DNA from 2 places in the Lysinibacillus sp. JNUCC-52 genome. Region 1 is predicted to be linked to the other one. Evidence: a T-box and tRNA genes for the amino acid it is inferred to sense, from the RefSeq annotation. Region 1 holds a T-box; the other holds one or more tRNA genes.
What was found. The T-box of region 1 lies ahead of ileS (isoleucine--tRNA ligase). A T-box ahead of a tRNA ligase gene usually reads a tRNA of that ligase, here a tRNA-Ile.
Positions count from the first base shown of each region.

Region 2: it encodes a tRNA-Ile, which carries the amino acid that the T-box ahead of ileS (isoleucine--tRNA ligase) is inferred to sense. The anticodon was not compared.

Region 1 is NZ_CP065546.1:1,743,558-1,748,142, reverse strand. Features, by position in the region: gene JNUCC52_RS08960 (cell division protein SepF) at 1-462, shown strand, start outside; gene JNUCC52_RS08955 (YggT family protein) at 483-761, shown strand; gene JNUCC52_RS08950 (YlmH family RNA-binding protein) at 866-1,654, shown strand; gene JNUCC52_RS08945 (DivIVA domain-containing protein) at 1,750-2,274, shown strand; T-box leader at 2,382-2,604, shown strand; gene ileS (isoleucine--tRNA ligase) at 2,803-4,585, shown strand, end outside.
Region 2 is NZ_CP065546.1:3,804,639-3,809,223, reverse strand. Features, by position in the region: gene JNUCC52_RS18930 (DUF7683 domain-containing protein) at 1-479, opposite strand, end outside; gene JNUCC52_RS18925 (diaminopropionate ammonia-lyase) at 585-1,796, opposite strand; tRNA gene JNUCC52_RS18920 (tRNA-Glu) at 1,986-2,057, opposite strand; tRNA gene JNUCC52_RS18915 (tRNA-Ser) at 2,060-2,150, opposite strand; tRNA gene JNUCC52_RS18910 (tRNA-Asn) at 2,163-2,239, opposite strand; tRNA gene JNUCC52_RS18905 (tRNA-Ile) at 2,244-2,320, opposite strand; tRNA gene JNUCC52_RS18900 (tRNA-Gly) at 2,324-2,397, opposite strand; tRNA gene JNUCC52_RS18895 (tRNA-Phe) at 2,403-2,478, opposite strand; tRNA gene JNUCC52_RS18890 (tRNA-Asp) at 2,516-2,591, opposite strand; tRNA gene JNUCC52_RS18885 (tRNA-Met) at 2,595-2,669, opposite strand; tRNA gene JNUCC52_RS18880 (tRNA-Ser) at 2,723-2,815, opposite strand; tRNA gene JNUCC52_RS18875 (tRNA-Ile) at 2,828-2,904, opposite strand; tRNA gene JNUCC52_RS18870 (tRNA-Met) at 2,912-2,985, opposite strand; tRNA gene JNUCC52_RS18865 (tRNA-Ala) at 3,012-3,087, opposite strand; tRNA gene JNUCC52_RS18860 (tRNA-Pro) at 3,109-3,185, opposite strand; tRNA gene JNUCC52_RS18855 (tRNA-Arg) at 3,195-3,271, opposite strand; tRNA gene JNUCC52_RS18850 (tRNA-Leu) at 3,287-3,375, opposite strand; tRNA gene JNUCC52_RS18845 (tRNA-Gly) at 3,381-3,455, opposite strand; tRNA gene JNUCC52_RS18840 (tRNA-Leu) at 3,503-3,587, opposite strand; tRNA gene JNUCC52_RS18835 (tRNA-Lys) at 3,613-3,688, opposite strand; tRNA gene JNUCC52_RS18830 (tRNA-Thr) at 3,695-3,770, opposite strand; tRNA gene JNUCC52_RS18825 (tRNA-Val) at 3,774-3,849, opposite strand; rRNA gene rrf (5S ribosomal RNA) at 3,860-3,975, opposite strand; gene JNUCC52_RS18815 (cysteine desulfurase family protein) at 4,532-4,585, opposite strand, start outside.

The sequences.
Region 1 (4,585 bases):
CTTGAAGAAGAACTAGAAGAAGAAATCACGCAAGCTCCTATTCAACAGCAACAACCCGTGCAACAACAACCGATTCATGCAGCTAAACCATCTAAAAAGGTTATCAAAGAACGTAAGGCACAGATTCATGAAATTGTACCGCAAAGTACAACAGCCAATAATAATATTGTTAGTTTACAAGCAGCTATGAATACAAAAGGTGCAAAAGTTGTATTGGTAGAACCGAGAGTTTATGCAGAGGCTCAGGATATTGCTGAAAACTTAAAAAACAAACGAGCAACAATTGTTAATCTGCAACGAATCGAACGAGAACAAGGTATTCGAATTATTGATTTTTTAAGCGGTACCGTCTATGCGCTAGGTGGAGACATTCAGCGTATAGGGAAAGATATATTTTTATGCACACCAGATAATGTAGAAGTATCTGGAGAAATTTCAAATTTTATTTTAGACGATAATTAATAGCGAGGATTGTAGTTTATATGACTTTTTATATAATTTTGCATTATGTGGATTTAGCGTTTACTGTGTACTCATTTATGCTAGTAGCATATGTTTTAATGTCTTGGGTACCAGCCGCCCAAAGTTCAGCGATTGGACGTTTTCTTGAAAGACTATGCGAGCCATATTTAGGGCTTTTCAGAAAGATCATTCCTCCTATTGGTATGGTTGATATTTCTCCGATCGTGGCAATTTTTATGTTGAATTTTATTAAAAATGGGCTTTTTATTGTGATTCAAAAAATATTCTTTATGTTTTAGTTAAAATCCTCACAATTAGTGGGGATTTTTTGTGTAAAAAGGGAATACTAGACTTAACTAAACTAATAGTTTCAATTGGATGAGGTAGATGGGGTGAACAATAAATGGAGCATTTAATACAACATTTTAGGAAGGATGAGCAGCCTTTTATTGAGCAAGTAGTAAGCTGGCAACGTGAGGTGGAAGATCGCTATGCTCCGAAACTTACAGATTTTTTAGATCCAAGGCAGCGCTTTATCGTAAAGTCTGTTATTACGCAGAACAATATGCTTCAAACGACTAGTGATGGCTTGTTTCATGAAGCAGAACGTCAACGTATGCTAATTTTCCCGACATATTTCGAACCGCAAGCGGAAGATTATCAGTTAACAGTATTTACTATTCACTATCCTGCAAGATTTGTACAACTGCGCCATCCAGATGTTCTCGGTGCTCTATTATCATTAGGATTAGATAGAGCTAAATTCGGAGATATTCGGGTGAATGAGCAACAAGTACAGTTTGTTGTGGCTGAAGAAGTAGCAGACTATGTACGCCTTCATTTAACAGGGATAGGCAAAATAAAAGTACACGTAGAATCAATTAAAGAGTCACAAGCGCTTATTGACAATGAAGACGATTGGCAGGAAGAATCCCATACCGTTTCTTCTATGCGTTTAGATGTCATTATCGCAACAGTATTAAAAGTGTCTCGTCAAAAAGCACAAGCACTTATTACTGGAAAAAAAGTGCGTGTAAACTGGACTGAACGAGATAGTGTTGCATTTGAATGTCAAGAAGGTGATATTTTATCAGTACGAGGTAGTGGTCGCGTAAAAATAATAATGACAGAAGGCCGAACAAAGAAAGATAAAATTCGTTTACAAATCGGTCGTTTGACCCAAAAAGGCTAAAAAACATGTAATTTCTATTTATTTTTACTGCTAAGTTGTTAGAACAATTGTATAATAGAACTTACGAATGTACTTGTAAAGGAGAGAAGGATCGTATGCCATTATCACCTATTGATATACATAATAAGGAGTTTACAAAATCTTTCAGGGGATATGCTGAAGATGAAGTAAATGAATTTTTAGATCAAATCATTAAAGATTATGAAAAATTACTACGTGAAAAAAAAGATGTCGATAAGCAATTAGAAATGGCTTTAGAGCAAGCGAGACATTTTAATTCTTTAGAGGAAACATTACAAAAATCAATTGTTGTCGCACAAGAGGCAGCAGATGAAGTACGAAGAAATTCACAAAAAGAAGCAAAGCTAATTGTAAAAGAAGCTGAAAAAAATGCCGACCGTATTATTAATGAGGCGTTAACGAAAGCACGTAAAGTAACAATAGAAATAGATGAGCTGAAAAAGCAGTCCAAAGTTTTCCGCAATCGTTTTAAAATGCTTGTCGAAGCACAATTGGATTTACTGAATGCAGACGACTGGGATCATTTATTGCAATATGATATTGATCTAACAGAAATTCAGTCTTCTGTTGAGGATGCACAAGAATCAGAAGAAATTTAAATGGTCCATTGACGAAAAAGTGAAGTAGTCATTGAATGAATATGACTTGACGCCATACATGGATTTCCATATACTATTGTCATAGTAATTAAAAAGAACAGATATGCATATAGGCAGAGACGAAGACAGTATTTGTTAGGTGTAGTAAAGCGATTTGGGGATAGTGGGAGCCCAAACAAGCAATTAACAAAGAAAATCACTTCTGAGCTAAATAACTGAACGTTAAGTAAGTTATTTCGGAGCGCACAACGTTAACGTGCTTTCAAGCGGTAGTACAATTATGTACTACAACTAGGGTGGTACCGCGAGTTCAAGCTTCTCGTCCCTTTTAGGGATGGAGAGGCTTTTTTGTTGTTATTGGATTGTTTTGCGTGTCACTAGGAAAGTATAGCAAAAAGGCGCAGTTTAAAATACTGGCACAAGATGTGTCATATTTACTTTTGCTTGGTGCTCACAACAATTTGTCCAATGTAATGAAATGCTTAGCAATTGTTCTCTGTTTGCAAAAAATAAAGGAGGAATTAACAAATGGTTGAATATAAAGAAACCTTACTAATGCCAAAAACGGATTTCCCAATGCGTGGAAATTTACCAGCGAATGAACCAAAAATGCAAGAAAAATGGAATGAGATGGACATCAATAAATTACAAATGGAGCGTACAGCAGGTCGTCCTGAGTACGTTCTACATGATGGCCCTCCATATGCAAATGGTGATATCCATATTGGTCATGCCTTAAACAAAGTACTGAAAGATATGATTACACGCCATCGTTCAATGACAGGTTTCCATGTTAACTATATTCCTGGCTGGGATACACATGGTTTACCAATCGAGCAAGCGTTAACAAACAAAGGTGTAAAACGTAAAGAAATGTCCATTGCTGAATTCCGTGAGCTTTGCGAAAAATATGCATATGAACAAATCGACAATCAGCGTGAGCAATTCCGTCGATTAGGAATTCGCGGTGATTGGGAAAACCCATATATTACGTTAAAACCAGAATTTGAAGCTCGACAAATTGAAGTGTTCGGTAAAATGGCTGAAAAAGGCTATATTTATAAAGGCCTAAAACCAGTGTACTGGTCACCATCTTCAGAATCTGCATTAGCAGAGGCTGAAATTGAATATAAGGATGTAAAATCAGCTTCTATTTATGTAAGCTTTGCGATTAAAGATGCAAAAGGTGTTGTACCAGCTGATGCGAAATTTATTATTTGGACTACTACGCCTTGGACATTACCAGCAAACTTAGGGATTTCTCTAAATCCAGAATTCATCTATGTTGTTGTAGCAGTAGCGGATAAAAAGTTCATTATTGCAAAAGAATTACTTGAAACAGTGGCAAAAGAGCTTGAATGGGAATCTTACGAAGTGATCCAAGAAGTAAAAGGGGAAGCTTTAGATCGCATCGTAGCACAACATCCATTCTATGACCGTGATTCGCTTGTCATGGTCGGTGAGCACGTTACGGCTGAAGCGGGTACTGGTTGTGTTCATACAGCTCCTGGACATGGTGAAGATGACTATCAAATTGGTAAGTTATACGGTTTACCAATTCTTAGCCCAGTGGATAATAGCGGTTGTTATACTGACGAAGCACCAGGCTTTGAAGGTGTCTTCTACAATGATGCAAATAAAATGGTTACAGCCAAATTAGAAGAAGTTGGCGCATTAGAAAAATTAAACTTCTTTACGCACTCTTACCCACATGACTGGCGTACGAAAAAACCAGTTATTTATCGTGCAACACCACAATGGTTTGCGTCAATCGATGCATTCCGTGATGAGTTATTAGCAGCGGTTAAATCAACAGCATTTACACCTGCTTGGGGTGAAACGCGTCTTTATAATATGATTCGTGACCGTGGAGACTGGGTTATTTCTCGTCAACGTGCATGGGGTGTCCCAATTCCGATTTTCTATGCTGAAAATGGTGAGCCAATTATTACACCAGAAACAATTGCGCGTATTTCTTCACTATTCCGTGAGCATGGATCAAATATTTGGTTCCAAATGACAGCAAAAGAATTATTACCAGAAGGCTTTACACATCCAGGTAGTCCAAATGGTGAATTCACAAAAGAAAACGATATTATGGATGTATGGTTTGACTCTGGATCATCTCACCAAGGTGTACTAGTAGAACGTGGTATGAAATATCCAGCAGATCTTTACTTAGAAGGCTCTGACCAACACCGTGGCTGGTTTAACTCATCATTAATTACGTCTGTCGCAATTAATGGCTATGCACCATATAAAGGTCTATTAACGCATGGTTTCGTTTTAGATGGCGATGGTCGCAAAATGA
Region 2 (4,585 bases), 2.1 Mb from region 1:
AATTGTAATGGTTCCTCTTGATAATGATTTGTTCCAATAAACATATAATAGTCATCTCCAAAATGGACAAAAAAATCTGCAGCGATGAAATGACAAAATAGAAAACCCCGTAACACCATTTTTGCAATGAGAGGAATTTGATCAATCGTTACCTCTTGATCATCTTTTAAGTGAAGATTGTCAAATTTTTCATCATACAATTGGTTATACAAAGCAGATTCTAACCCTACATCAATATAAGTCGTGTTAATCATTGTTAATGATTTTATATCATTGACATGTAAAAACTTCATGATTGTAGCAATATAGGCAGTTTCGACCTCTATATATTTTTCTACTGTAAAGGTTTCACCATCGATTGTCTTCCCAATGTGAGATGGACTTGTCCATTCCACCTCCTTCGTGTAATGCCCCTCATTATTTCGGAAGTCAGGATTATATTTCGTTATTCGCCATTGGTATTTTATGTGGTTACTCAATAATATCACCTCTTTATTTATTTTATTTTATGAATAAATGTAAAAATAATTTGCAAGAATTAATATAAAAAAGCATCTCAATCAACAAAGAGATGCTCACTTGTACTATTTTGCATACTTACCATGCCACACAATATTTCGATAGTTTTCTACGTCCGTGTCTCCCTCTGTATTCACAAAGAGTATATTTGATTGTGCATTTAGCTGTAATGTCGCCTTTAATTCTGCATAATCCTCATTCGTCATTAACTCATAAAAACATCCGAACGGTGCTGCACCTGATTCGCCTGCAACAATGCGATGATCCGAACCAAGTGGATTTGCTAACACACGCATGCCCGTAGCAGCTGTCGTTTCATCACAGCAAATACTTACTTTCGTATACGCTTTTAAAATATCCCAGGCCAAAGGATTTGGCTCTCCACACGCTAGCCCTGCCATAATTGTTTGCATTTCTCCACCGACAGTAACAAAATGGTCAGTGCCAAGTTTAAAGCTCTCATAAAAGCAGTTCGCTACATCTGGCTCTACCAACACAAATGTTATCTTCCGTCCATAAAATTGTTGGAGAAAAGCGACGATTGCTCCAGCAAATGAACCTACTCCTGCCTGTAAAAATACATGTGTCGGTGCTTCTTCTAATTGGTCGACTATTTCTTTTGCTAATGTTGTATAGCCTTGCATAATCCATAAAGGAATTTCTTCGTATCCTTCCCACATCGTATCCTGTATAATAACCCAGCCATTGCTATCTGCAAGCTGTGACGTATAACGCACGGTATCATCATAATTCATTGTCGTGATTTCTGCGTATGCCCCTTCGTTCTTAATATTTTGCAAACGCTCTTCCGCGCTGCCAGCTGGCATATAAATCCGTGCTTTACATCCTAGTTCTCTAGCAGCCCATGCAACCCCTCGTCCATGATTGCCATCTGTTGTTGAAATAAAGGTTAAATTGCCTAGTTGTTCTTTTACATCAGGCGACTTTAATTGTTCGAATGACAGATCATCAATATGTTGACCTAGCAATTTCGCAACATACTGGCCAATTGCATAAATGCCCCCTAAAACCTTAAATGCATTTAAGCCAAATCGAAATGACTCATCTTTCACGAAAATTTTATTGACCTCTAAATGGGATGCTAAAAAATCTAAACTACGTAAAGGTGTCTGTTTAAAACCTTCATATGTACGATGAAATCGTTCCACACGATTCACCTGTTCCGCTGTAAAACTTTGTAGTGCATGTTCTAATCGCTCTATGTTTTCCTGTAAATGAAATTGTTGATTGTCTATCCATTTCAAGTTATGGCTCATCCTTATCCCCCTCTATTTTAGCGTTCATTACTATATTACCTGAAAATTCAATTAAAAAGAATAATAGTATGTACTATAGTAGATACTATTCTATATAAGTCGTAAAATTTCGCTTTATTTATTAGCTATCTTTCACTCTAACAAAAAAAACGCAGTAAATGTGATAATCACATTTACTGCGTTTTAGTATGACCCCTACGGGATTCGAACCCGTGTTACCGCCGTGAAAGGGCGGTGTCTTAACCGCTTGACCAAGGGGCCAATGGCGGAGAAGGAGGGATTTGAACCCTCGCGCCGGTTACCCGACCTACACCCTTAGCAGGGGCGCCTCTTCAGCCTCTTGAGTACTTCCCCACAAATAAAAAATGGCTCCGAAGGCAGGACTCGAACCTGCGACAACCTGATTAACAGTCAGGTGCTACTACCAACTGAGCTACTTCGGAATAATGGTGGGCCTAAATGGACTCGAACCATCGACCTCACGCTTATCAGGCGTGCGCTCTAACCAGCTGAGCTATAGGCCCATTTGGAGCGGGTGATGAGAATCGAACTCACGACATCAGCTTGGAAGGCTGAGGTTTTACCATTAAACTACACCCGCGTATATGGTGGGTCAGGACGGAATCGAACCGCCGACACTTAGAGCTTCAATCTAATGCTCTACCAACTGAGCTACTGACCCATATACTTCTTACTAAGCTATCAACTTATTTAAAAAATGGCGGTCCCGACCGGGATCGAACCGGCGATCTCCTGCGTGACAGGCAGGCATGTTAACCGCTACACCACGGGACCATTTGGTTGCGGGGGCCGGATTTGAACCAACGACCTTCGGGTTATGAGCCCGACGAGCTACCACTGCTCCACCCCGCGAAAATACTATTTATTATATCGAGTTGTTAGCACACCATTTACTAAATAAAAACTGGAGGAGGTAGAGGGATTCGAACCCCCGCGCGGTGTTACCCGCCTGTCGGTTTTCAAGACCGATCCCTTCAGCCAGACTTGGGTATACCTCCGTAGTATATAAATGGTGGACCTTGCAGGACTCGAACCTGCGACCGGACGGTTATGAGCCGTCTGCTCTAACCAACTGAGCTAAAGGTCCTTTAAGATGGCGGCGGAGGGAGTCGAACCCACGACCTTTCGGGTATGAACCGAATGCTCTAGCCAGCTGAGCTACACCGCCAGGATCTTTATACTGGTTATAAATTATGGTGGAGCCTAGCGGGATCGAACCGCTGACCTCCTGCGTGCAAGGCAGGCGCTCTCCCAGCTGAGCTAAGGCCCCATAATTATATCTGTTAGGAAATGGTCGGGAAGACAGGATTCGAACCTGCGACCCCTTGGTCCCAAACCAAGTGCTCTACCAAGCTGAGCTACTTCCCGTTCATTTATTGGCGCGCCCGGCAGGAGTCGAACCCACAACCTTCTGATCCGTAGTCAGACGCTCTATCCAATTGAGCTACGGGCGCTTACTATTTAAAAAATGGTGCCGAGGGCCGGAATCGAACCGGCACGGTAGTCACCTACCGCAGGATTTTAAGTCCTGTGCGTCTGCCAGTTCCGCCACCCCGGCACATTTGGAGCGGAAGACGAGGTTCGAACTCGCGACCCCCACCTTGGCAAGGTGGTGTTCTACCACTGAACTACTTCCGCATGTGCATAAGATTATTTATCCTGGCAATTATGAAATTAAAAATAAATGGTGCGGGTGAAGGGAGTCGAACCCCCACGCCTCGCGGCGCTAGATCCTAAGTCTAGTGCGTCTGCCAATTCCGCCACACCCGCATATTATTGTTGGCAATTATAAAAATGGTGAGCCATGAAGGACTCGAACCTTCGACCCTCTGATTAAAAGTCAGATGCTCTACCAACTGAGCTAATGGCTCAAAAAATGGTGCCGGCTATAGGAATCGAACCCACGACCTACTGATTACAAGTCAGTTGCTCTACCTGCTGAGCTAAACCGGCATATGGTGGAGGATGACGGGCTCGAACCGCCGACCCTCTGCTTGTAAGGCAGATGCTCTCCCAGCTGAGCTAATCCTCCTGGGTATTATGCCTAGCGACGTCCTACTCTCACAGGGGGAAGCCCCCAACTACCATCGGCGCTAAAGAGCTTAACTTCCGTGTTCGGTATGGGAACGGGTGTGACCTCTTTGCCATCATCACTAGACTATGTTTGGTTTCTAATTTACTACATATTCATGAAACCTTTATGTATGTCGTTTTGAAGTTGTTTACCTGTCCTTCAAGACAAGAATTATTGTATAACGATTATCAACATATTGCAACCCTTTTTTATAAAAAAAAGAAATTATTACTTTTTGAAGATATTTTTGTTATGTGAGAGAAATTATCGCTCTGCTAATCATTATAGCAATTGTTTTTTCAAAAGAAAACATTTTATTAATAAAAATAAAAACTTTATCGTATAAGCACATAGTAAAAGCATGCTAAAGAAAACTAACAAACAAAACTACTACCCTTTTTGCAGTCTAGCGATACACAACAAGCGCGCATATTACGAATGTGCCTGTGTACAGTTTCCCCAATAGATTTTTATTTGAAACTACTTGGATAGATATTAGATAAAAACTTTAATATTCTACCCTTCAATGTATTTCCTAATCATATTTAAGAAAAGCCTTTGATTTTCACTGAAAGTGGGGACTCTAAGTGAAAATCTAAAGCTTTTTTATAAAATATTTTACTAACATTTATATTTCCGTTTAGTATTTTACAAAAACATTAGTAAGAGCAGCAACTAACTGATCAATTTCTTC